3 regions of the Neobacillus terrisolis genome follow, and region 1 is predicted to be linked to each of the others. Evidence: predicted binding sites of a transcription regulator. Region 1 holds the regulator's gene; each other region holds the start of a gene.
What was found. Region 1 encodes LexA, which represses DNA repair genes until DNA is damaged. Its sites were predicted from a motif close to CGAACATATGTTCG; they were not measured.

Region 1 (8,152 bases):
GGCTTGTCGGCTTTTGCTACTACTTTAACCATATTTATGCTTTTACGTTTTTTAATTGGTATGGGATTAGGGGGAGAATTACCGGTTGCTTCTACCTTAGTTTCTGAAATGGTTTCGGCTGAAAAAAGAGGTCGGGTTGTCGTGTTGCTTGAAAGCTTTTGGGCTGGCGGTTGGTTAATTGCTGCACTCATCTCCTACTTTATTATCCCGAGATTCGGTTGGGAAACAGCTTTACTGATTAGTGCCCTGCCAGCATTTTATGCGATTTATCTACGAATCGGCTTACCCGATTCACCACAGTTCACAGCACAGAAAGGTAATCGAAAGAATTCTATTCTTCAAAACATTACATCTGTATGGGCAAAACCACATACGGTTCAAACAACGATGTTATGGATTTTATGGTTTTGCGTCGTATTTTCCTATTACGGTATGTTTTTGTGGCTCCCAAGTGTAATGGTGATGAAGGGCTTCAGCTTAATTAAAAGCTTTCAATATGTACTCATTATGACACTTGCCCAGTTGCCTGGTTATTTCACTGCCGCATGGTTTATTGAAAAAATGGGAAGAAAGTTCGTTCTCGTTACTTATTTACTGGGCACAGCAGTGAGTGCATATTTCTTCGGTGTAGCTGAATCACTTGGACTTCTCATTACTTCCGGGATCTTTTTATCTTTCTTTAATTTAGGGGCATGGGGTGCGCTTTATGCTTATACTCCAGAGCAATATCCGGCAGTTATTCGCGGTACCGGGGCAGGGATGGCCGCTTCGTTCGGTCGAATCGGGGGAATTCTCGGGCCATTATTGGTTGGTTATCTTGTCGCTCAAAAAACGGCGATTCCAGTCATGTTCACGATCTTTACAGTTGCGATTATTATTGGTGCTTTAGCGGTGTTATTGCTTGGTAAGGAAACGAAGAATACTGAGTTGACTTAAGAGGCGTTGGAGTACTTTAAAGGCTTGGTGAGGTGCTAGAACAATTTTTATAAAAACAAAAAAGGAGGAATACATTTTCGCGATGTATTTCTCCTTTTTAATTATTAGTGTAGACGCTTTTTCGCCTGGAATCTTTTTAATTTTTCAGGTGTAACGTCATTGCCTTCTGGATCAATTACCTTTACATTTTCGAGCGTATTAAGCATTTGCGAGCGAAACGTCTCTAAGTATTTCGCACGAAGCTTGGAGCGTTCTTTCGCCTCTTCTTGCGTTAATCCCGTTGTCTTTGCTTTTTTCGCCAGTTCATTAATTCTTGCAATTAATTCATTTAGTTGCATCGTTAAACTCCTTTTTGAAAACTGTCAACTAAATGCCATAATACTAAATGTCGGCGTTTTTTACAAGTTGGATGTTTTGATTTTCAAGGGATTCGATATAATTCTGGTACCTGCGGTGGACTGTTGCTTTCGATACGTCATAGCCAAATCCTCTTAACGTGGCAGCAATTTCTGCAAAGGTTAATTCATTTTTTCTTAACCTGACGATCTCCTCGATCGGGACCTCTATTTGTTTTCTACCTGTGTTCGTACCTTGATTTTTTAAATTGTTTTGAGGCTCATAGCCGCTTTTTACTGCTCGTTGCATACCTCTTCTAATTTTAATATTGTGCAATTTACGTTGGTATTCCTCAACCATACCGACGATTTTTAAAACCATCGAATCTGCTTCCGAAATCCGCAATTCACCATTATGATCAATAGCATATAGCTTTACATTTTCTTTTAAGATACAGTGGAGCAGGACAATTTTCGTATTCCCACGGCCAAGTCGTGTTTCATCTTGAATGAGAACCGCATTAATATCTTTTTCTTTAATCAACGTCAAAAGCTGTAACATCCCATCCCGATCGAGCTCATAGCCGCTGGCCTGTTCCCTGATAACAGTGTGGATGTGAAATCCATGTTGGCGAGCCAACTGAATAAGTTCCTCTTCCTGTCTTGCTAAAGAAGTTTCTTGAGTATCTTTTGTCGTACTTACCCGACAATATATAATTGCATTCTTTGTTTTCATGATCGTAACCTCTTTATTGATTTACTCCCCTGCCAGAACGGTAATATCTACATTTGTATTTGTCTCTTCTACCGGAATAACAAGGTTATCACCAGGATAAATCTCATCTCCAGCAATTTCATTATTCTTTTCAACCCATTGAATAAATTCAGAAGACGACATTGAATGACGATCAGAATATTCTTCTGCGATTTCCCACAATGACTCTCCTTCTTTAACTGTCACATTTATAAACTCATCTGTTTTATCTAATTTATGTATAAGAGCAAAAATCGAAATATAACTAATTGCAACTAAAATAATTACATAAGAATAACGTTCCCAAAGTTTTTTCATGATTAGCACCCCTACTATACGAATGAATGTTCTGTTTTTATTATAGACCGAACATTCGTTTGTGTCAACGAAAAATTCGAACTTATGTTTGTATCAAAAGTTGATAAATGCTATAATGAGATCAAGTAGAAAACCATATGAGGTGGGAAGAATGACAAAATTATCTAAGCGGCAGCAAAATATTTTAGATTTCATAAAAGAAGAAGTTAGAAAAAAAGGTTATCCCCCTTCCGTACGGGAAATTGGAGAAGCTGTCGGTTTAGCTTCGAGCTCAACAGTACATGGACATTTAGCTCGACTTGAAAGCAAAGGTCTGATTCGCCGCGATCCAACCAAACCTCGGGCTATTGAGATTTTAGAAATAGATGAACAAAGCCATATTCCAAGAACCAATGTCATTAATGTCCCTGTAATTGGTAAAGTTACTGCAGGTACTCCAATTACAGCAATAGAGAATGTTGAAGAATATTTTCCACTTCCAGATTCATTAGCAGCCGGGGACGAAAATGTATTTATGCTAGAGGTTATGGGAGACAGTATGATTGAAGCTGGGATTCTGGATGGGGATTACGTCATCGTCAAACAGCAAAAAACGGCTCAGAACGGCGAAATTGTTGTCGCGATGACTGAAGATGACGAGGCTACCGTGAAAAGATTTTTTAAGGAAAAAGATTACATACGTTTGCAGCCGGAGAATTCCTCACTATCACCTATTATCTTGCAGAATGTTTCGATTCTCGGGAAGGTAATTGGAGTTTATCGGCATATCCATTAAGATTTGTGATTCTAGGATACTATTAAAGTGTGGGCCTTGAGGGTGTTGATCCTCGGGGCTTTTTTGTTTTTTGGGTTTGTTCGGGGGTTCGGTGTACTGGTGAATCGACGCTTTAGTTCCCTTTTTTTGATTTCTACTGGGGTTTCAGGGCACTAATTTACACTTTAGTTCCCTATTTTGGATTTCTACTTAGCTTTTAGGGTACTAACTTACAGTTTAGTTCCCTCTTTTTTGTTTCCCCGGTGATTTCAGGGCACTAACTTATACTTTAGTTCCCTCTTTTTGATTTCCGCGACACTTTTAGGGCACTAACTCTCACTTTAGTTTCCTCGTCTAAATTTCCGCAAGGTGTATAGGCACATTAAAACTCCATCAAAACAAAAAACCCTCAACGCATAAAGCGTCAAGGGCTTTTCTATCCTTATTAATACATTTTCATGTATTGTTCTCTTTCCCATGGATGAACTTGAGTACGGAACATATCCCACTCGATTTCTTTTGCTTCAACGAAGTGCTCAAGGATGTGGTTTCCTAAACCTGCAACGATTACTTCGTCAGCTACTAGGTTTTCAAGAGCATCGAATAAAGTTGCTGGAAGATCGTCGATACCTGCTTCAACGCGCTCTTCTTTCGTCATTACATAGATGTTACGGTCTACTGGAGCTGGAGGAGTTAAATTGTTCTTAATTCCGTCTAAACCAGCTTTTAATAGAACTGCCATTGCTAAGTATGGGTTAGCAGCAGGGTCAACGCTACGTACTTCGATACGAGTACTTAATCCGCGAGAAGCTGGGATACGGATAAGCGGTGAACGGTTGCGAGCTGACCAAGCAACGTAACAAGGAGCTTCGTAACCAGGTACAAGACGCTTATAAGAGTTTACAGTTGGGTTTGTTACAGCTGTAAATCCTTGAGCGTGCTTGATTACACCAGCGATGAATTGGTTAGCTGTTTCGCTTAATTCTAATGGCTTGCTTGTATCATAGAATGCGTTTTCGCCATCTTTGAATAATGAAAGGTTGCAGTGCATACCAGAACCGTTTACACCGAATAATGGTTTTGGCATGAATGTAGCATGGAGACCATGCTTACGAGCGATTGTTTTAACGACTAGCTTGAACGTTTGAATTTGGTCACAAGCTGTTAAAGCATCAGCATATTTAAAGTCGATTTCGTGTTGTCCAGGAGCTACTTCATGGTGAGAAGCTTCGATTTCAAAGCCCATCTCTTCAAGCTCAAGAACGATATCACGACGGCAGTTTTCACCAAGGTCAGTTGGTGCTAAGTCAAAGTATCCACCGTTATCATTTAGTTCAAGGGTTGGTTCGCCTTTTTCATCTAATTTGAATAGGAAGAATTCTGGCTCAGGTCCTAAGTTAAAGTTAGTGAATCCTAACTCTTTCATTTCGTTAAGAACACGCTTCAAGTTGTTGCGTGGGTCTCCTTCAAATGGAGTTCCATCTGCATTGTAGATATCACAGATTAGACGAGCAACTTTACCTTTTTCAGCAGTCCAAGGGAAAACTACCCATGTATTTAAGTCTGGAGTTAAGTACATGTCTGATTCTTCGATACGTACAAATCCTTCAATTGAAGATCCGTCGAACATCATTTTGTTGTCTAAAGCTTTTTCAAGCTGGCTAACTGGGATCTCAACGTTCTTAATTGTTCCAAGGATATCCGTAAATTGCAGGCGGATAAACTTAACGTTTTCTTCTTGTGCCATGCGGAAAATGTCATCTTTAGTGTACTTTGCCATTTCGGTATTTCCTCCCTTTTTTAAAAAAACTATAAAATATTATTGAAAAAAGCGCGACATATGACCTTGCCTCATTGGACCGCGATTAAAGCGACCCGCTTGCAGCAATTCGTTACGAAGGAGTTTTCTAATCTCATTATCAGTCAACTCTCGTCTTGCTTTTTCACTCTCTTGTTTCATTTCTTGAGGCAGTTCGGCATTTTTTGCAAATAACTGCTTAATACCGGCAAGATTAACTCCTTGATCAATTAAATCCTTAATTTCTAGGAGCTTATCAATATCATTAAGTGAAAACATTCTTCTTTTCCCATCAGTTCTGGCCGGAGAAATCAGTTCATGCTCTTCATAGTACCGTATTTGTCGGGCGGATAAATCTGTGAGTTGCATAACCGTTCCGATGGGAAACAGCGGCATTGTTCGACGTATTTCGCTTCCGCTCAAATCGATTTCTCCTCCTTAGTTTTCCTACTTCTTGTGTACATTATATTCTGCGTTAGAAATTCTGTCAATATCATGTTAGATTTTATAACACCAATTAAAAATAAAATTTTTGAATATTTATAATAGGCCTACATCCTTGTTTATAATACACTTTTCACATAAATAATTCCAACTTTTTCGAGGATTTCCGTAAGTTTTTGACAAATTATTTTTTTATTTGGATTAGTTCTTTCTCTAAGAGATGATTTAAGGCTGTACAAATTGCGATTTTTACATGGGAGTAGGTTAATCCGCCTTGTACATAGGCCACATATGGTGGTCTGGTCGGTCCGTCTGCTGTCAGCTCAATGCTCGCGCCTTGAATAAACGTACCTGCTGCCATAATGACGTCATCCTCGTAGCCGGGCATATAGCTTGGATACGGGGTGACATGGGAGTTGATTGGTGATGCATATTGGATCGCCTGACAAAAAGCGACCATCTTATCACGGTCATCAAATTGAACCGATTGAATCAAGTCTGTTCTTGTCGAGTCCCATCTAGGATGCGTGTTCATTCCTAGTCTTTCGAGCATTGCAGCTGTAAACACTGCTCCTTTTAACGCTTGCCCAACCACATGAGGTGCCAAGAAGAAACCTTGGTACATTTCTTGTAGACTATATAATGATGCTCCGGCTTCGGCTCCAATTCCAGGTGAGGTCATTCGATACGAGCACGCCTCAACATATTGCTGCTTTCCGACAATGTAACCGCCCGTTTTCGCTAGGCCTCCGCCAGGATTTTTAATCAAAGAACCCGCCATGAGATCCGCTCCGACATGGCACGGTTCCATGTCTTCTACAAACTCTCCATAACAGTTGTCGACAAATACGACTACATCCTCTTTGATTTCCTTAACGAACTTGATCATTTCGTTAATTTCGGCGATGGTAAACGATGGTCTGGTCGCATACCCCTTCGAGCGTTGGATTCCAATCATCTTTGTGTTTGGACCGATTGCTTTAGTAACCGCATCGAAATTAACTTGGCCTTCATCGGTAAGCGCCACACTTTGATACGATATCCCAAATTCCTTTAGTGACCCAACACCATTTCCTCGAATACCAACGATTTCTTCTAATGTGTCGTATGGTTTTCCGGTTATGTAAAGAAGCTCGTCTCCTGGACGCAGAATTCCAAATAGTGCAATCGAGATAGCATGGGTTCCGGAGATAATTTGCGGCCTAACTAATCCGGCTTCAGCTCCAAAAACTTCAGCATATATTTTTTCCAACGTATCACGGCCGATATCATCATATCCGTAACCGGTGGACGGAATAAAATGTGAGTCACTTACCTTATTATTTTGATAGCTTTGGAGGACGCGAAATTGGTTTGTTTCGATTCGTTCCTCAATTTGTTTATGAATTGGTTCAATTTGTGTTTCTACTTCTTTTACTAATGTTTGTAATACTTCCCCGTGTACGAGCTGTTGATACATCCTTTTTCCCCTATCTTAAACTGAAAATTTTTTGAGTTGCCCAGCGATTTGCTGGTCAGCGTATGCAAACCCTTTACAAGAGTACATTTGCTTTTCCTCATCAAAAACAAGCTCTCGTAAAATCGTTTCATTTTTTAATTGAGAAAGAAGCTTTCCTTCTGTCGCCGGAACATGGACATAGTATGATTCCATTAAACCGATGACCAATTCCTCGATCTTTTGCTTTAGTCTTTGACGGTCTTCTTGTTCAAAAGCACTGATTACAATCGTTTCAGTCTTGGCCGTCGGCACAAAGTCATGGTGCATTGCATCCCTCTTATTATATACAGTCAATTGCGGGAGATGCTCGTTTTCAAGCTCCTCTAATAACTGCTGAACTGTTTTTTCATGTTGGAAATAATCAGGATTAGAACAATCGACGACATGAAGCAACAGATTAGCCTCGTTAACTTCCTCTAAGGTGGACCTGAATGCGGCGATTAAAGTTGTCGGTAAATCCTGCAAGAAACCAACTGTATCAGTTATAAGCGAAGTAAATCCACTTGGCAGAATCATTTTGCGTGTCGTTGGATCCAGGGTAGCGAAAAGCTGATTTTCTTCAAGCGTATCCGCTTCAGTTAATCGATTAAATAAAGTCGATTTCCCTGCATTTGTATAGCCAACAATCGCGATTTGGAAGGCTTTGTTTTTCTTCCGTCTTTCACGATAGCGGTCTCGATGTCCGACAATAACCTTAAGCTGCACTTTGATATCATCAATGCGCCGACGAATATGGCGGCGGTCCGATTCAAGCTTTGTTTCCCCCGGTCCTCTTGTCCCGATTCCCGCACCAAGTCTTGATAATTGCGTTCCCTGGCCCACTAGCCGAGGCAGCATATATTGAAGCTGGGCCAATTCCACCTGCAATTTTCCTTCCTTTGATTGGGCGCGCTGGGCAAAAATATCAAGAATAAGCTGAGTTCGGTCAATAACCCTAGCATCAAATTCTCTGGACAAATTTCGAATTTGGCTTGGTGATAACTCATCATTAAAAATAATGATATCTGGTTCGAGTTCTTCTGCTAAATTCTTCAGCTCTTCTATTTTACCTTTCCCGATATAGGTTGCGGGATGGACCCGATCCCTTTTTTGACTTAACGAAATCAGGACCTGTCCTTTTGCTGTATCGGTAAGAGATGCAAGCTCTTCCATTGAGTATTGAAAATGAAGATCATCCACCATTGCAGTTTGACAGCCGACTAATATAACCTTTTCTAAATCCGCTTGTCGTTCCAATAAACAACCTTCTTTCTTTATGTAACTGTGTTGCTATCCATATCATAACAAAATATCATTAATTTCCATAATGTATCAT
Region 2 (8,152 bases), on a different contig from region 1:
TTCTATTGATGAATTAGTTCCAGACAACCACTCTTTTCGTTTAAATGACAAATATAGATTTTTCATTTTTTCTAAAAAATATGTGTTGTAATACTTTAGGTTGATTCCCTCCCTGTTGATTGGAGCGGAGGGCACTCGACTCCTGCGGGAAATAGAGGTCACTGGAGACCCCACAGGCGCCAAAGCGCCGAGGAGGCTCCAGGAGCTCCCCTAAGGTGCGCGAGTGCCCGCAGCGGAAATCAACAGGTCCATTTACAGAGAAGTCGATAAGTATGGTTTTTACATTCTGACCAAATAAAAATTGCCGAGAAAAATATCTTTTCTCGACAATCTGACAGAATTATATGGTTCTTTTTTATAAGGCTAAGTTAATATTCCGTTTTACTATAGCCATTTTATTTTTGGTTCGGTTTTATCGATAATCCTTTTAATATTCGCTCTATGTCGGTAAACGACGAATGCGCTCAACACTGAAACCACGATGATGAGTGGGGGATCCCATATGATAATCGAATAGGTGAGTGAGGCTACCGCTGCTAGCATGGATGATAGAGAAACATATTTGGTTATGTAAAGACTTATAAAAAATACAAGCAATAATATAATAAACATAAATGGGGCATATGCTAGTAAAATTCCACCAGACGTTGCAACTGCTTTACCGCCTCTAAATCCAGCAAAAATCGGATACATATGTCCAATTACGGCTATAACTCCTGCGATTAGCGGGTGAAAGTCATGACCAAACCATTTAACTAATAAAACAGCCAATGTTCCTTTTAAAATGTCTGATAAGGTAACAGCGATACCTGCTTTTTTTCCTAGTGTTCGAAATGAATTCGTGCCACCTAAATTTCCGCTCCCATGTTCTCGAATATCAATTCCATAAAAAACCTTCCCAATAATTAATCCAGAAGGTATAGAGCCAAGTAAGTATGCGATGATGATAAGACCTGCGTTAATTGCCATGAAAACTTCTCCTTCAAACTTAATTCATTTTATTATTGTACCATCTTTTCGAAAAAACTCCATGAGGAATCCATCGCATTTTCCTTGTATGACCATATTTGTTTTTTTAATGATCATCCTTTGATAAGATAAAATAGTATTTTAAAAGAAATTAAAACAAGGAGGAGATGTTTCTGGCACGAGTTTCCTATCATAAACAAAAATCGATTCCTACCGGTCTGAAGGTGTCGGGATTAATAGTCGGGGTGCTAATGGTGATTTCTAGCATTCTGTTATTTTTTTATCCGTTTGCTTCATCGGAAAAAACGAGCTATTTTAAGGGGGAACACCCTATTTTATTTCTAGGAAAACAAACGGGTAATGCACTTATTGAAAATGATACGATATATTTACCGTTAACGTTCTTAAAAGCGATCGATGAGACCATCTTGTTTGATGAAAAGTCGCAGTCGATTATTATTACAACTTTAAATAAAGTGGTGCAAATGCCTTCAGAATCGTTAACGTATTATGTTAACCAAAAACCAGTGAACCTTGAAATTCCTGCCTTCAAACAGAAAGACGGAGAACACTATATTGCGATTGAAACCATTTTGCCTTTTTATCCAATTCGATACGAAACCCTTGATGGAACAAAAGCCATTCTTATCCAAAGAAATGGGGAGGAGCGGAATCACGCAAGGGTTATCAATAAAGATGTACACGAAGAAAAGCTGCGCTTAAGAAGTGACTCCACATTACGGTCTCCTTATACTGCACAAACTGTTGCAAACGAAAGGGTATATGTCGAAGCAGAAAAGGGAGATTACTATTTTGTTAGAAAAGAAAATGGCATAGCAGGCTATTTAAAAAAACAGTTTGTTACAACTGAAACAACCGAGAAGATAAAGGTTGAGCATAAAATTGAAAAACCACACCTTACCCCTATAAATGGCCCGCTCCATTTGACATGGGAAGCAGTTTATACGAAAAATCCAAACACGAACACCATTTTGGAAATGCCAGGAGTTAATATCGTTTCGCCGACTTGGTTTAAACTGGGCAGTCAGGATGGAGATGTTGATAACCTGGCGTCCGTTGACTATGTGAAATGGGCTAAATCAAAAGGCTATCAAGTTTGGGGTTTGTTTTCGAATAATTTCGAGCCTGACCTTACTCATGTTGCTTTTAGCAATTTTGAAACGAGACAAAATATCATCCGCCAGCTTCTTCATTTTAGTCAAATGTATGAATTAGATGGCTTTAATATCGATATTGAAAATGTTCGAAGCGTAGATGGTCCACTCGTTACTCAATTTGTCCGGGAAGCAACTCCATATTTTCATGAAGCAGGACTGTATGTGTCAATGGATATCACCTTTATTTCCGGGAGTGGAAATTGGTCGGGTTTTTATGAAAGGGATAAGCTTGCCGAGATTGTTGATTATTTGATTGTGATGGCTTATGACGAGCATTGGGGTAAATCACCAGTTGCTGGAAGTGTTGCTAGTATACCATGGGTGGAAAAAAATCTGTTGAGTTTACTTAAGGTGGTCCCAAATGAAAAATTAGTTCTGGGCGTACCACTGTATACAAGGCTTTGGAAAGAAGAAATCGCATCAGATGGGTCTAAAACGATTTCTTCTAATGCAAAGTCAATGCAAGAAATAAAAGAATGGATCGATCAGCATCAATTAACACCTGTATATGATGATGCATCAGGACAAAATTATGTGGAATATGCCTCGGTTGAGGAAAACGCGACCTATAAAGTCTGGCTAGAGGACGAAGTATCATTAAAAAAACGTGCTGAACTGGCAAATAAGTATAGGCTAGCCGGTTTGGCAAGCTGGTCTCGTTATTTTGCAGATCAGACAGCATGGACTGCACTTCAATGGCCAGTGAACGATAGCTTGGAGGAATAAAAGGTTTGCCTCCATGTACATCGTTTAAAACTCTCCGAATGAGCAACAACAATTTTCTATGATACTTATATTTCAAGCAAGTTAATAGGAATATATCAAAGAGAATTGTAAAATAATGTTACAAAACGAAAATTATTAGGAGTGGATGAACGTGGCGATTGAAAACCCAAGTCGTGAGGAAATTGGAGTTATTTTAAAGAAAGCCAAAAGAATTGCCGTAGTGGGCCTTAGCGACAATCCCGAACGTACTTCTTACATGGTGGCTAAAGCTATGCAAGATGCTGGATATGAGATTATTCCTGTTAACCCGCGAGCCGATCAAATCCTTGGTGTAAAAGCTTTTGCGCATTTAAACGAAATTGAAGGTCATATTGATATAGTCAATGTTTTTCGCCGTTCAGAATATTTGCCTGAGGTAGCCAAGGAGTTTCTTCAGGTCGATGCAGATGTTTTTTGGGCACAGCTTGGTTTAGCACATGAAGAAGTTTATGAAAATTTGAAAGAAAAAGGCTACACAGTGATTATGGATCGCTGCATTAAGGTTGAACATGCATTAACAAGAAAATAAAAGAAATTGATTTGGCATGAGACACATACTGTCTCATGCCTCTTATTTTATTTTGAACGTTCTCAATGGGAGCGTATGCTAACATTTTCCCAGAGATGAAATTTCTACAAATTGGTGGCAATTGAAAGAACGGTTTGCCAAAAAGAAATAAATCGATACAATAAAGAAAGCGTAGATTTCTTGATTAAATATGGTAATATATTATAGTTCGAACGTTCGTTCTGAAAATTTATTTTCCAGAAACAAAAAGGAAAATACCATCAATTAGACGAATTAGTAATCAAGTTTGACAACATAGATCTAAATCAGATTTGTTGTTTCGCAAGTATGAAAGGGGTATGTTCGTGGCAAGAAACCAACCAGTATTTGATTACAATGATGACGCCATACAGGTGCTCGAGGGATTAGAAGCAGTTCGTAAGAGGCCTGGTATGTATATTGGCAGCACCGATGCCCGCGGTCTTCACCACCTCGTTTATGAAATCGTAGATAATTCAGTTGATGAAGCTCTATCCGGTTTCGGAAATCACATAATTGTAAAGATCCACAAAAATAACTCGATCAGCGTTCAGGATAAAGGTCGAGGAATGCCTACAGGTATGCATAAATTGGGCAAACCTACACCGGAAGTTATTTTAACCGTCCTTCACGCAGGTGGAAAATTTGGACAAGGCGGTTACAAAACAAGCGGCGGATTGCATGGAGTAGGTGCTTCTGTCGTAAACGCACTATCCGAATGGTTAGTCGTTACGATTAAACGCGACGGATTTGTTTATGAACAGCGCTTTGAAAATGGCGGTAAACCTGTAACAACCTTAGAAAAAACCGGCAAGACAAACCAAACAGGGACGACGATTCATTTCAAACCAGACTCAACCATCTTCTCAACAACCACTTTCAATTACGAAACGTTGTGTGAGCGTTTGCGGGAATCTGCCTTTTTGCTAAAGGGTATGAAAATTGAAATCATCGATGAACGAAACGATGTTCAAGAGGTTTTTCATTATGAAAACGGGATTGAGGCATTTGTCGAGTACTTAAATGAGGAAAAGGACGAACTTCATCCGGTTGTAAGCTTTGAAGGGGAGCAAAACGGAATTGAAGTAGATTTTGCCTTCCAATTTAATGATGGCTATTCCGAGAATGTTCTTTCATTTGTAAATAATGTCCGTACGAAAGATGGCGGAACACATGAGGCAGGATCAAAGACTGCAATGACCCGCGTCTTTAACGACTATGCTCGAAAAGTAGGCTTGTTAAAAGAAAAGGATAAGAATCTCGACGGTGCAGATATCCGTGAGGGTTTATCGGCAATCATTTCCGTTCGGATTCCTGAAGAATTGCTGCAATTTGAGGGACAAACAAAAGGAAAATTAGGGACAAGTGAAGCGCGCTCCGCAGTGGATGCTGTTGTGTCAGAGCATCTTTCTTATTTTCTTGAAGAAAATCCTGATATTAGCTCTCTTCTCATTAAAAAGTCAATAAAGGCTTATCAGGCTCGCGAAGCTGCCCGTAAAGCACGTGAAGAAGCCAGAAGCGGGAAAAAGCGTAAACGTTCAGAGGCGGTTCTTTCTGGTAAGCTAACACCCGCACAATCACGAAATCCCCAAAAAAATGAACTCTATTTAGTTGAGGGAGATTCTGCAGGAGGTTCGGCGAAACAAGGCCGTGACCGGAGGTTCCAAGCGGTTCTTCCACTAAGAGGTAAAGTCATCAACACGGAAAAAGCCAAGCTTTCCGATATCTTTAAGAACGAAGAAATCAATACGATTATTCACGCCATTGGTGGAGGAGTCGGTGCGGATTTCAGTATTGAAGACATAAATTATGACAAGATTGTTATTATGACCGATGCCGATACGGACGGTGCGCATATCCAAGTATTGTTGCTTACCTTCTTTTACCGCTATATGAAGCCATTAATTGAAGCGGGAAAAGTGTTTATCGCGCTTCCACCGTTATACAAAGTGAGTAAAGGGACTGGCAAAAAAGAAGTGATCGAGTATGCATGGGGTGAGGATGACCTCCAATCAGCGATTAAAAAAGTTGGTAAAGGGTACATCATCCAGCGCTACAAGGGGCTTGGAGAAATGAACGCAGACCAGCTTTGGGATACCACAATGAACCCTGAGACACGAACGCTTATTCGTGTCCGGATTGATGATGCTGCTCGTGCTGAACGCCGCGTTACAACGCTGATGGGTGATAAAGTAGAACCGCGTCGGAAATGGATTGAATCCAATGTGGCATTTGGTTTAGAAGAGGATGGAAGTATCCTTGAAAATGAGAATATTAGCGTTGCAGAGGAGGAGACCGAAGTATGAACCAAGTAGAAAAATTCCGCGATCTTCCTCTTGAAGATGTTTTAGGCGACCGTTTTGGCCGCTACAGTAAATATATTATCCAGGAACGTGCCCTGCCGGATGCAAGGGACGGCTTAAAGCCCGTTCAACGAAGAATTTTATATGCGATGCATGTAGAAGGAAATACGCATGAAAAGGGCTTTCGGAAATCTGCAAAAACAGTCGGTAACGTTATCGGGAATTATCACCCGCACGGTGATTCATCGGTATACGAAGCGATGGTGCGTATGAGTCAGGATTGGAAGGTTCGTAATCTGCTAATCGAGATGCACGGAAATAACGGAAGCGTGGATGGGGATCCCCCAGCAGCGATGCGTTATACGGAAGCAAGGCTTTCCGCCATCTCAGGTGAACTGTTAAGAGATATTGAAAAAGAAACCGTAGATTTTATTCCGAATTTCGACGATACATCGAAAGAACCAACTGTTTTACCAGCGATGTATCCGAACCTGTTAGTTAATGGCTCAACGGGAATCTCTGCAGGTTATGCAACGGAAATTCCACCTCATCACCTTGGCGAGGTTATTGATGCTGTCATTATGAAAATGAATAACCCTCAGGTTACAGTGGATGAGTTAATGACTGTAATGAAAGGACCTGATTTTCCAACAGGCGGGATTATTCAGGGTATTGACGGTATAAAAAGAGCCTATGAGACAGGCAAAGGGAAAATCATTATTCGCGGTAAAGCTGAAATTGAAACCGTCCGCGGCGGCAAGCAGCAGATCGTTATTACGGAAATTCCTTTTGAAGTGAACAAAGCCAATTTGGTTAAAAAAATGGATGAATTCCGCCTTGATCGGAAGGTTGAGGGGATTTCAGAGGTTCGTGATGAAACAGACCGGACTGGTTTAAGAATTGTCATTGAACTAAAAAAAGACGTGGATGCAGAAGGCGTGTTAAATTATTTATATAAAAACAGCGACCTGCAAATCCCTTATAATTTTAATATGGTTGCCATACATAATAAGCGGCCAAAGCTACTGGGAATAAGAGAACTTCTAACCTCGTATATCGAGCATCAGAAGGAAGTAGTCACCAGAAGATCAAAATTCGAACTTAGAAAAGCAAGCGAACGCCAGCATATTGTCGAAGGTTTAATGAAAGCTCTCTCGATACTCGATGAGGTCATTGCAACCATTCGAGCGTCTAAAGATAAGCGGGACGCAAAAGATAATTTGATCGCTAAATTTCAATTTACAGAACCTCAAGCTGAAGCCATTGTATCGTTACAGCTTTACCGTTTAACGAATACGGACATTACCGCACTGCGTAACGAAGCAGAGGAGCTTGCTAAAAAAATCGAAGAACTCACCTCGATTTTAAACAGCGAACAAAAACTATTAAGTGTTATCAAAAAAGATTTAAAAGAAGTGAAAAAGCGATTTGCCGATGAAAGACGCTCGGTCGTTCAAGCGGAAATTGAGGAAATCAAAATTAATCTTGAGGTCATGGTAGCAAATGAAGATGTCATTGTTACCGTTACGAGCCAAGGGTATGTTAAACGGACAAGCCAACGCTCCTTTGCAGCCTCAAACGGTCAAGACTTTGCGATTAAGGACTCGGACCGATTATTAGCTAAGCTTGATATGAATACAACGGATGTTCTGCTTCTCTTTACGAATAAGGGGAATTTCTTATATTGCCCTGTTCATGAGCTTCCAGATATCCGCTGGAAGGATCTCGGGCAGCATATTGCCAATATCATTCCGATTGATCGTGACGAATCCATTCTCAAGGCCATTCCGATCAAGGATTTTAATACTAACCAATTTTTATTGTTTGTGACGAAAAATGGAATGGTCAAAAAGACTGAATTAATTCACTATAAAGCACAGCGATATTCTAAGCCACTGGTTGCGATTAACTTAAAGGAAAATGACGAAGTAATCGATGTCCATATTACAGATGGCTCTAAGGAAATATTCATGATGTCTCACTTAGGCTATTGCTTATGGTTTAAGGAAGAGGAAGTAAGTATAGTGGGGGCACGTGCTGCTGGTGTTAAAGGTATGAACTTAAAAGATGGTGATTTTGTCGTTGGCGGCAAACTCATTAACGAGGATCATAAGCAATCAATCGTCATCGCGACTCAACGTGGTGCAGTGAAAAAAATGAAGCTAAGTGAGTTTGAATTAGCAACCCGCGCCAAACGTGGTGTTGTCGTTTTGCGTGAGTTAAAATCAAATCCTCATCGAGTGGTTGGATTTGAAACAGTTTATGACCTGGATCGCATTTATGTTGTTTCGGAGAAAGGCCAAACTGAAACTTTAAATGCAGGAGACCTACGCTATAACGACAGATACCAAAACGGTTCTTTTGTATTTGATGAAACAGATAGCGGAAGA
Region 3 (8,152 bases), on a different contig from region 1:
AAATTACAGGTTTTCCTCAAAAAAATAACCTTTTTTTAAAAAATCCGGGCCATTTTCAAAAAATAAGTTGTTTTTTAATAAAAAACTCCTCAGTTAGCTGTATATTGGAACCAAGCGACTTCTCAAATACACAATCAAAATTTCATAAGCATAATCAAAAAAAGATAACCCAAGGTCGTATGCACCTTGGGTTATCTCTGTTTCAAACCGTTTATTTAAAATCCTTCCAGCTCATTGAGCTTTCATTTAGCATCTCTTCGAATGATTTGTTTTTCTCTTTTAATCGTCTTTCCTCTTTTAGGCGCAGCTCCTCTGCTTCCTTCTTCCGTTCTTCCTCTGCCTTCAGTTCCTGTTGTTTGTTTTTCAGTTTATTTACTAAATCACCGTTAAGCATATCGCCCAGCGTCACAGCGGCTTCATCTTTTTTGGGTTTTTGATTTTGTTTTTTTGAATGTTGTTTTTTCATGCGAACGGACCTCCACTGCAATATTTCTTCATTATTATATCATCTGTGAGAAAATTGGGCATGAATAACGCCGCGACCTTTCATCCATCTTATTAAAGAAAGGGGATGTTACGATGAGCCAAAAGCGTGAAAAAGGATATAGTCAAAAAGGAAAAACGTCGAGTGATACAACAAGACCAGTAATGGCCGCAGAGGATATGGAAAAAGCCATACACCCAACAAAACGGCAAAATGCAAAGCAGTAATCTTTTCAGGTGACTCCATTGATTAGGAGGCACCTCTTTTTTGTTCTATGCATAAATAAAGTGGTAAAATAAAGTGATTTCATTGGCTAACGCATGTTTATACCCACCTTTGAAAAGTTCTGTTTGGAGGGGAGGCTTTAAGTTTGAAAAAGAAAAAAGCTGCCGGACTATTGGGCTCCATCCTTTTAGCAGCATCATCGATTGGCGTTTATTTTTCAAATCGCCTTATGTATATGAAAAAGAAAGATGAAAAATTGGTTTTAATGCGGGAAGCCGCTGCAGGCCGATTTGACCCGATTCAGTTCGAGAGCTTGCCAAAACGTGAGGTTTTAATCGATTCTCCGCTCGGTTATAAGTTAAAAACCATTTTGGTTGAACCACATAAGACAAATCGCTATATTGTGATTTGTCACGGCGTTACCGAAAATAAAATGAATTCCGTTAAATATATGAACCTGTTTCTTGAGCGGGGCTTTAATGCGGTCATTTACGATCATCGCCGTCACGGCGAATCCGGCGGTAAAACGACGAGCTTTGGCCATTATGAAAAATTAGATTTAAAAGCCGTGGTCGATTGGCTTAAAAACGATAAAGGACCAGATTTGCTGCTAGGAATTCATGGCGAGTCGATGGGTGCTGCCACAACGCTGCTTTACGCCGGAATGATTGAGGATGGTGCCGATTTTTATATAGCTGATTGTCCTTTCTCCGACTTTAAGGAGCTGTTAGAATACCAAATAAAAAAAGATGTGAAGCTTCCGCCACGTTTGGTGCTTCCACTCGGTGATTTGTTTTTACGGCTCCGCGATAAATATTCGGTAAAAGAGGTATCACCTATTTCTGTCATTGAAAATATCAAAAATCCGATTTTGTTTATTCATAGCCAAAATGACAAATACATTTTGCCTTCGATGACCGAGGCATTATATGAACGCAAACCCGGACCGAAGAAGCTGTTTTTGGCTGCCATTGGAGGTCACGCCCAATCTCTTAATGAAAACCGTACGGAGTATGAACAGGCGGTTGACGAGTTCTTGGAAGAGTGCGGGTTTAGGAATTCTAACGGAACAAGTTAGTTCTATTAAATAAAAAACGGAATCTTTTCTAAAAAAAGGGCTGCTAAATTCATTCAACGGGGGCAGCCCTTCTTACATCTAGCTTATTTTGTTTTATCAACTAAGCTCATTCTCGGATTCAAATATTGACTTGGACTTTTCAGCTGAAAGCAATTCGCGGTCACGGAAAAATCAAGACTCATCGTTTCATCAAAAAACACCAGCTTATCCTTTTCCATATATATGGTGCACTTGTTTGTTTTCACTTCTACTTCGTCTCCGGAGAGTTCCTTTACAAACCACAGGACTGGTACACCATTAACCGCACAGCCACAGTCCTCTATATCGTAAACCAGCTTCAGATAACCATCTTTTCCTGCTGTTTTTTCGGTTAACTTCTTTCCTGCTTCTTCCGTGATGATAATCTGCATGTTTTATATCCCCTTTCCCTTTGAACGCCTCCTATTGTAGCATATTTGTTTTTGGGTTTCTCTTTGTGCAACTATAAATATATTCTCATCTCCGCACTCACCAAAATTTAATCCGCCAACCGAACATCATAAATATCCGTCAGCTTAATTTGATGTACTTCCTCAAAGCGGTCGACAATATGCAGCTTGCCCCCTAGTGCATCCCAATAATGAATTTTCCCTACGACGATTTCATAATTATGACTATGGTAATGACTGATTGTTACGAGTTGGTCAAATTCCATCGCACCAGAAATCGTTTCATTCATCTGCTCAAGCTGCTGTTCATCCAACTGCTTTTTGTATTCATACGTATCCTCCTTGACCCAATCCCTCAGCATCTTTACATGCTCGGGCAACATCATCGATGTCCATTTAATTCTACCGCGATCACGAATCATCCCGGCTCACCTCTTTTTCAAAAAATAAAACCTTTCTTTGCACCGGCAGCAAAAACCTATCTCTTATGCCCGCCCACAAGATTGGCTCTATGTCTGGACGTCCCCGCTTCGGTGTACGAAACGGCGCGCAACAAGGCGCCCGAGCCAAATCGATTGCGAATTCGATCGACCGTGTAGCCAAGCTCATGCTTTCTCCATCTGTTCATTTCAAACAGGCTTAATTGCATTTGGTGGTCATCGACAATATTCCCTAATGAAATCGCAATTTGCCGGACCGTTTTTCCTTGATAGTTCTCGTGAAACAGCTCTAAGCAAACGCGATAAAGATCCATCGTAATATTAGTCGGGTCGGCAATGGTTCTCGACCGATGGAAGCCGCCGCCAAATTCATCCTTGCTGTAAGTGATACTGAGACTAATCGTCCGTCCTGCTTTACGGCGGTTACGAGCTCGCCGCGCCACTTCCTCACACATCTCAAGGATCACGCTTTTAATTTCATGCTCCTCTTTATAATCGCGCAGTAAAATCTGACTTTTTCCAAAGCTGATTTGCCCTTCGATAATCGGTGCGCCGATTTCGGAAAAATCAACACCCCAGGCGTGATAATACAACTGATTGCCCATAATGCCGAATTTCTTTTCAAGCTTCTCCAAATCGTAACGAGCAAGCTGACCGACAGAAAAAATTCCCATGCTATTTAATGTTTTTTCGACTTGTCTGCCAATCCCCCACATTTCTCTTAACGGTGAAACGCGCCACAGCTTCGTTTGGACATCATCATACGTCCACTCCGCAATTCCTAATTTTTTCGCCTCCAAATCGAGACAAAGCTTTGACATGAGCATATTCGGGCCAATCCCGATTGTACAAGTAAGCTGAAATTCTCTCTCGATATCCTTTTTTATTTTTTCAGCAATGGTACGGGCATCTCCCCAAAGATTCGATGCACCATCGACCTTTAAAAAGCTCTCATCGACACTGTAAACATGAATGGCTTCCTTTGGTACAAACCGGTGAAACAAGCGCGTAATTTCCGTGGAAATACGCAAATAGGTTGCCATTTTCGGCTCGACAATGTGAATGCGCGGATCGTTTGGAATCTCGAACATGCGCGAGCCCGTTTTAATGCCAAAATCTTTTTTCAAACGAGGCGAGGCAGCGAGCACGACACTTCCCTGCCGCTCCTGATTTCCGACCACCGCTAAATAACATTCAAGCGGATCGAGGCCAAGCATTACGGCGGAGCAGCTTGCATAGAAGCTCTTCATGTCGACGCATAATACATGCTGTTTTGGCATCTTGCTGTAATCCACCATAGCAATCCCTTCTCCACTCAAGATGCGAACATTAGTTCTTATCTTATTATACTCTTTATCTTAAGCGAATATGCGTTCGGTTTCAATGGAAATTTTATGGAGGATTTTTAGCCCAAAATAAAGAGGAGCTACCTGAATAGCTCCTCCAACCGTTTTAAAAAAAGAAATCGAAAGTGAATAACACAGTCTTATTCCACTTCAATTTGTTGTGTCGCAAAATCATACCGAATCGTAACGGGATTCGGATTCTCCAATGTCAGCCCCGCTATCGTTGCTTCAAACAGCTCCTCAGTCCGCTTGCTCGCTTGAAACACGACCGGCTTCCCGTAGTTTGCTTCTGAATATTCAACAATTGCTTTTACAGCATCCTGCACTTGCTTATCGTCCTTATCTACGATGACCACTATTTTTTTCACATCTGCCTGGGCCGGAAACGATTCTCGAATCGCCCCGTCAAACCAAGGCTCTACCTGTACCCCAATATCAAGATCGCTAAAGTTCATTCTCTTACCAGTGTCAGAGACAACTTTAACATTGCTACTTGCTGTAAAGTATGTATCGTTCACAAGGATGCGCTGGTCATCAATATCCGTAATATAACCTGTTTTTGCTTTTGTTAAGTCAGCCTGACCGAAGCTGCTGCACCCCGCTAGCGCGAGCATCAAAAACAGAATCAATACACTAACCAAAGTAAAATTGCGCATCTTTAACCACCTCTTACCATAATTGACGGATAAGAGCGGCAAAAGTTACATGGCTATTTTTTATTAAATGCCCGCTTTCCTACCCGCTCAACGACCCGAGGAAACAGCGTATAAAAGATGCTGGCTGCATTCATCCAACGCGGCAAATTGATTTCCCGCGTTTTCGTGAGCATGCGCCCAACGACCTGGCGCGCAACGTATTCCGGCTGCAAAACCCACCGAGAAATATTTTTTAAATACGTGCCCTTTTCATCGGCAATATTGAAAAAATTAGTGGCAATCGGCCCGGGATTAACTGTGGTAACATAGATGCCCAGGTCGGCAAGCTCCATTCGGAGGCTGTTTGAATAGCCGAGAACGGCATGCTTTGTCGCTGAATATACACTTGATTTCGGTGTAGCCATTTTTCCGGCCTGTGACGCTATATTGATGATGTGACCAAAGCGGCGTTCCCGCATAACCGGAAGAACCATGCTTGTGCAAGCCAATAATCCCACTACATTCACTTCAAACATGCTCTTAATTTCTTCAATTGATGCTTCATGAGCCTCGCGAAATATTCCGAATCCGGCATTATTGACTAACACATCAATATGTCCTAGAGACTGCAGCACGTCGGCGAACACAACTTTAATGGCGTTCGTGTCCGAAACATCAAGCTGATAAACGAGCACTTCCACCCCGAAACGAGTCTGTAACTCTTCTTTAAGGATTTCTAATTTATCCACACTTCTAGCCATCAGGACAAGCCGTGCACCGGCCTCCGCACAAAGGCGAGCCATTTCAGCTCCAATTCCACCTGATGCACCTGTAATCACCACATTTTTTCCGATAAGTCGTTCATTAGCCATAAAATCGACACCTCAATTTGCTTTATATCGATACGGAAACTCCTTATTTATCATAGTAATTTCCTGCAATGAAAGCAAATAGTCAATTTGCGCCACAGTTTGCGATAAAGTCAGCACCAGCTCCCGTTCATAAAGGTGTGGAAATAAGCGCTGGCAAACCTCATAAACCGTCATTTCCTCACTTTTAAGCCACTCTTTCACCTGCATAGCCCGTTCATGCTGACGGCTAAGCCGTTTTTCGATTAAAGCCCCTGCATCAGTAATGTCATCGCCATGACCTGGATAAACAATTTGAATCGGAAACTGTGCCAAATTTTTCAAGGAAGCATTTAACTGCAGCTGCGGCTGTGGGCGATCCTGTTCCCCTGGAAGCGGTGGCTCAAGGAGAGGGTTTGGTGAAATATGAGGCAGTAATTGATCACCGCCAATATAAGCCCCATCACTCTCACGAAACAGCCCGATGTGGCTTGAAGCGTGACCGGGTGTTTCAATCACCTTCCAGTCGCTTAGCCCAGGAGGTGTATCTCCTTCAATAAGATGGCCGGTCAAAGTACGGTTACAGGAAAACTTTGTTGTTTTCCGAAACACGCCTTTCAACGCTAAAAACTGATCGGCTACACCAAATTCCTTTAAAGTTCGAACAAAAAAGGCTTCATTCTCCTCTATAAACTGCTCAGTAATTGTTAACCAACGCTGATTATAGGGATGACCATAGACTTCTAACGTTTCAGGAAAATAAGCAAGCAAACCGACATGATCGGGGTGATGGTGGGTAATAATAATTTGCTCAATATCATTTGGGGTCAGGTGTAAGTCATTGAGCTGTCTTACAAAGGAATTCCATGATTCTTCGGTATTTGTTCCGGCATCAACGAGGGTTAATCGCTCTCCCTTAACAAGAAACACATTTACGTCACCAACTGGAAAGGGAGTCGGCAGCGTGATTTTGGCAATACCGTTTCTCCATTCTGTCATTCAACCAACTCCTAAAAAATTATATTTAGATAAAAATCAATTAACAGAAATCCAATAAAAAGAATAAATAATTTCAATAAGTAAAAGTATAAAGATAAGTATAACCTAAAATTCGCTAAATTGTCATTATATTCACATAACTACAAAAAAATAATAAAATTTCTATTCATAATTACTTGACAGACAAGCATTCCTTCTTGCATAATCACTATAAAATTTACTAACGGAAAAATAAGCGATGAGTATGGATTAGTAAATGGGAAATGACGCAAGAGAGTGAAGCTCACGGCTGAAAAGCTTCACCGTCCTCTGACCATCGAACCTGCCATATGAGCTGTTAGGGAAACCTAAACGTGAATCCTGCGTTAACGGAGCCAAAGCTGCACCTTTTTTGCACTATGAGAAAAGGTGAATAAAGGTGGTACCACGGAAGCTAAGACCTTTCGTCCTTTTTACGGACGACGGGTCTTTTTTGTTTAACTGTGTTAAAGAACAATGTTATTTTTAAACACTCTGTTGATTGGAGCGGAAGGTGCGAGACTCCTCTAAAATGCTTAGGCATTTTATCGTGCGCTGTTCATTCAAGGATGATTATTCACGTCCTGCGGGAGAAGGTGTCACGGGAGACCCCACAGGCGCTATGGCGCCGAGGAGGCTCCCGGACTCCCCCGCGGAAAGCGAGCACCTGGAGCGGAAATCAACAGGCCTTTTGTTAATCAAGTACTTGAAGCTCATGCTAATGACAACAAATAGAACCACACTACAAAATTATTAAAATAAAGGGGAACAAAGATTCATGAAAAAACTTGCATTTATTGGGGCCGGTTCAATGGCTGAAGCAATGATTTCAGGCATTGTCGAAAACAACTTCCTTAAAGGGGAACAAATTTGGGTAACAAACCGAAGCAATCAAGAAAAGTTGGATCGCCTTCATCAAAAATATGGTGTAAATGGCACTTATGATTTAAGCGAGCTATTGGAAAATGCGGATGCCGTTATTTTAGCAATGAAGCCGAAAGAAGCTGCCACTGGGATTTCGCAAATTCGCGCTTATTTAACCGAAAACACAATGCTCATCAGTGTGTTAGCAGGTGTGTCAATCGAGAGCATTGAACTGCTTGCTGAAAAAAAATTACCTGTTGTTAGAGCGATGCCAAATACATCAGCAACTGTTGGCAAATCAGCAACTGGTCTAGCTATTAATTCATATGTCTCTGACCGTCAAAAGGAAATTGTGCAAGCCATTTTCGAAACAGTTGGCTTAACCACTTTTGTTGAAGAAAATCAGATTGATGCGATAACTGGCCTTTCTGGAAGCGGCCCGGCCTATATTTATTATTTGATCGAAGCGATGGAAAAAGGAGCAGATGAAATCGGACTTGATAAAGATGTAGCCAAGGACCTGATTGTGCAAACCTTGCAAGGAGCTGCTGAGATGGTCGCTAAATCAACTAAGCCATCTTATCAATTACGGTCCGAGGTAACGAGCCCAGGCGGAACGACTGAAGCAGGAATTCGCGTGTTAGAGTCGTTTGAGGTACAAAAGGCCTTTATTCAATGCATTAAAGAAGCTACTGCTCAATCGAAACGTCTCGGCATCGCCCTTAGTGACGAACTGTATCCGGTAAAGTAAATAAAAAGTTGGAAAAAATTCCTTAATCATTAAGCC

Region 2: parE (DNA topoisomerase IV subunit B) is a predicted target of LexA. The motif match lies at 3,651-3,664, and genes of this name have one in related genera.
Region 3: ACI48O_RS11965 (Y-family DNA polymerase) is a predicted target of LexA. The motif match lies at 4,019-4,032, and genes of this name have one in related genera.

What each region holds. Positions count from the first base shown of each region.
Region 1 covers NZ_JBKFGH010000014.1:125,141-133,292, forward strand. The annotation lists gene ACI48O_RS10440 (MFS transporter) at 1-936, shown strand, start outside; gene ACI48O_RS10445 (DUF896 domain-containing protein) at 1,041-1,274, opposite strand; gene ACI48O_RS10450 (YneB family resolvase-like protein) at 1,318-2,007, opposite strand; gene yneA (cell division suppressor protein YneA) at 2,029-2,343, opposite strand; gene lexA (transcriptional repressor LexA) at 2,495-3,118, shown strand; gene glnA (type I glutamate--ammonia ligase) at 3,543-4,877, opposite strand; gene ACI48O_RS10470 (MerR family transcriptional regulator) at 4,917-5,318, opposite strand; gene ACI48O_RS10475 (methionine gamma-lyase family protein) at 5,524-6,798, opposite strand; gene hflX (GTPase HflX) at 6,814-8,073, opposite strand.
Region 2 covers NZ_JBKFGH010000016.1:113,349-121,500, forward strand. The annotation lists gene plsY (glycerol-3-phosphate 1-O-acyltransferase PlsY) at 385-969, opposite strand; gene ACI48O_RS11480 (glycosyl hydrolase family 18 protein) at 1,137-2,873, shown strand; gene ACI48O_RS11485 (CoA-binding protein) at 3,025-3,441, shown strand; gene parE (DNA topoisomerase IV subunit B) at 3,786-5,765, shown strand; gene parC (DNA topoisomerase IV subunit A) at 5,762-8,152, shown strand, end outside.
Region 3 covers NZ_JBKFGH010000018.1:254-8,405, forward strand. The annotation lists gene ACI48O_RS11940 (YqkE family protein) at 212-466, opposite strand; gene ACI48O_RS11945 (hypothetical protein) at 580-711, shown strand; gene ACI48O_RS11950 (alpha/beta hydrolase) at 855-1,787, shown strand; gene ACI48O_RS11955 (iron-sulfur cluster biosynthesis family protein) at 1,871-2,197, opposite strand; gene ACI48O_RS11960 (YolD-like family protein) at 2,305-2,637, opposite strand; gene ACI48O_RS11965 (Y-family DNA polymerase) at 2,694-3,953, opposite strand; gene ACI48O_RS11970 (DUF3221 domain-containing protein) at 4,142-4,657, opposite strand; gene ACI48O_RS11975 (SDR family NAD(P)-dependent oxidoreductase) at 4,711-5,508, opposite strand; gene ACI48O_RS11980 (MBL fold metallo-hydrolase) at 5,521-6,483, opposite strand; gene proC (pyrroline-5-carboxylate reductase) at 7,280-8,116, shown strand.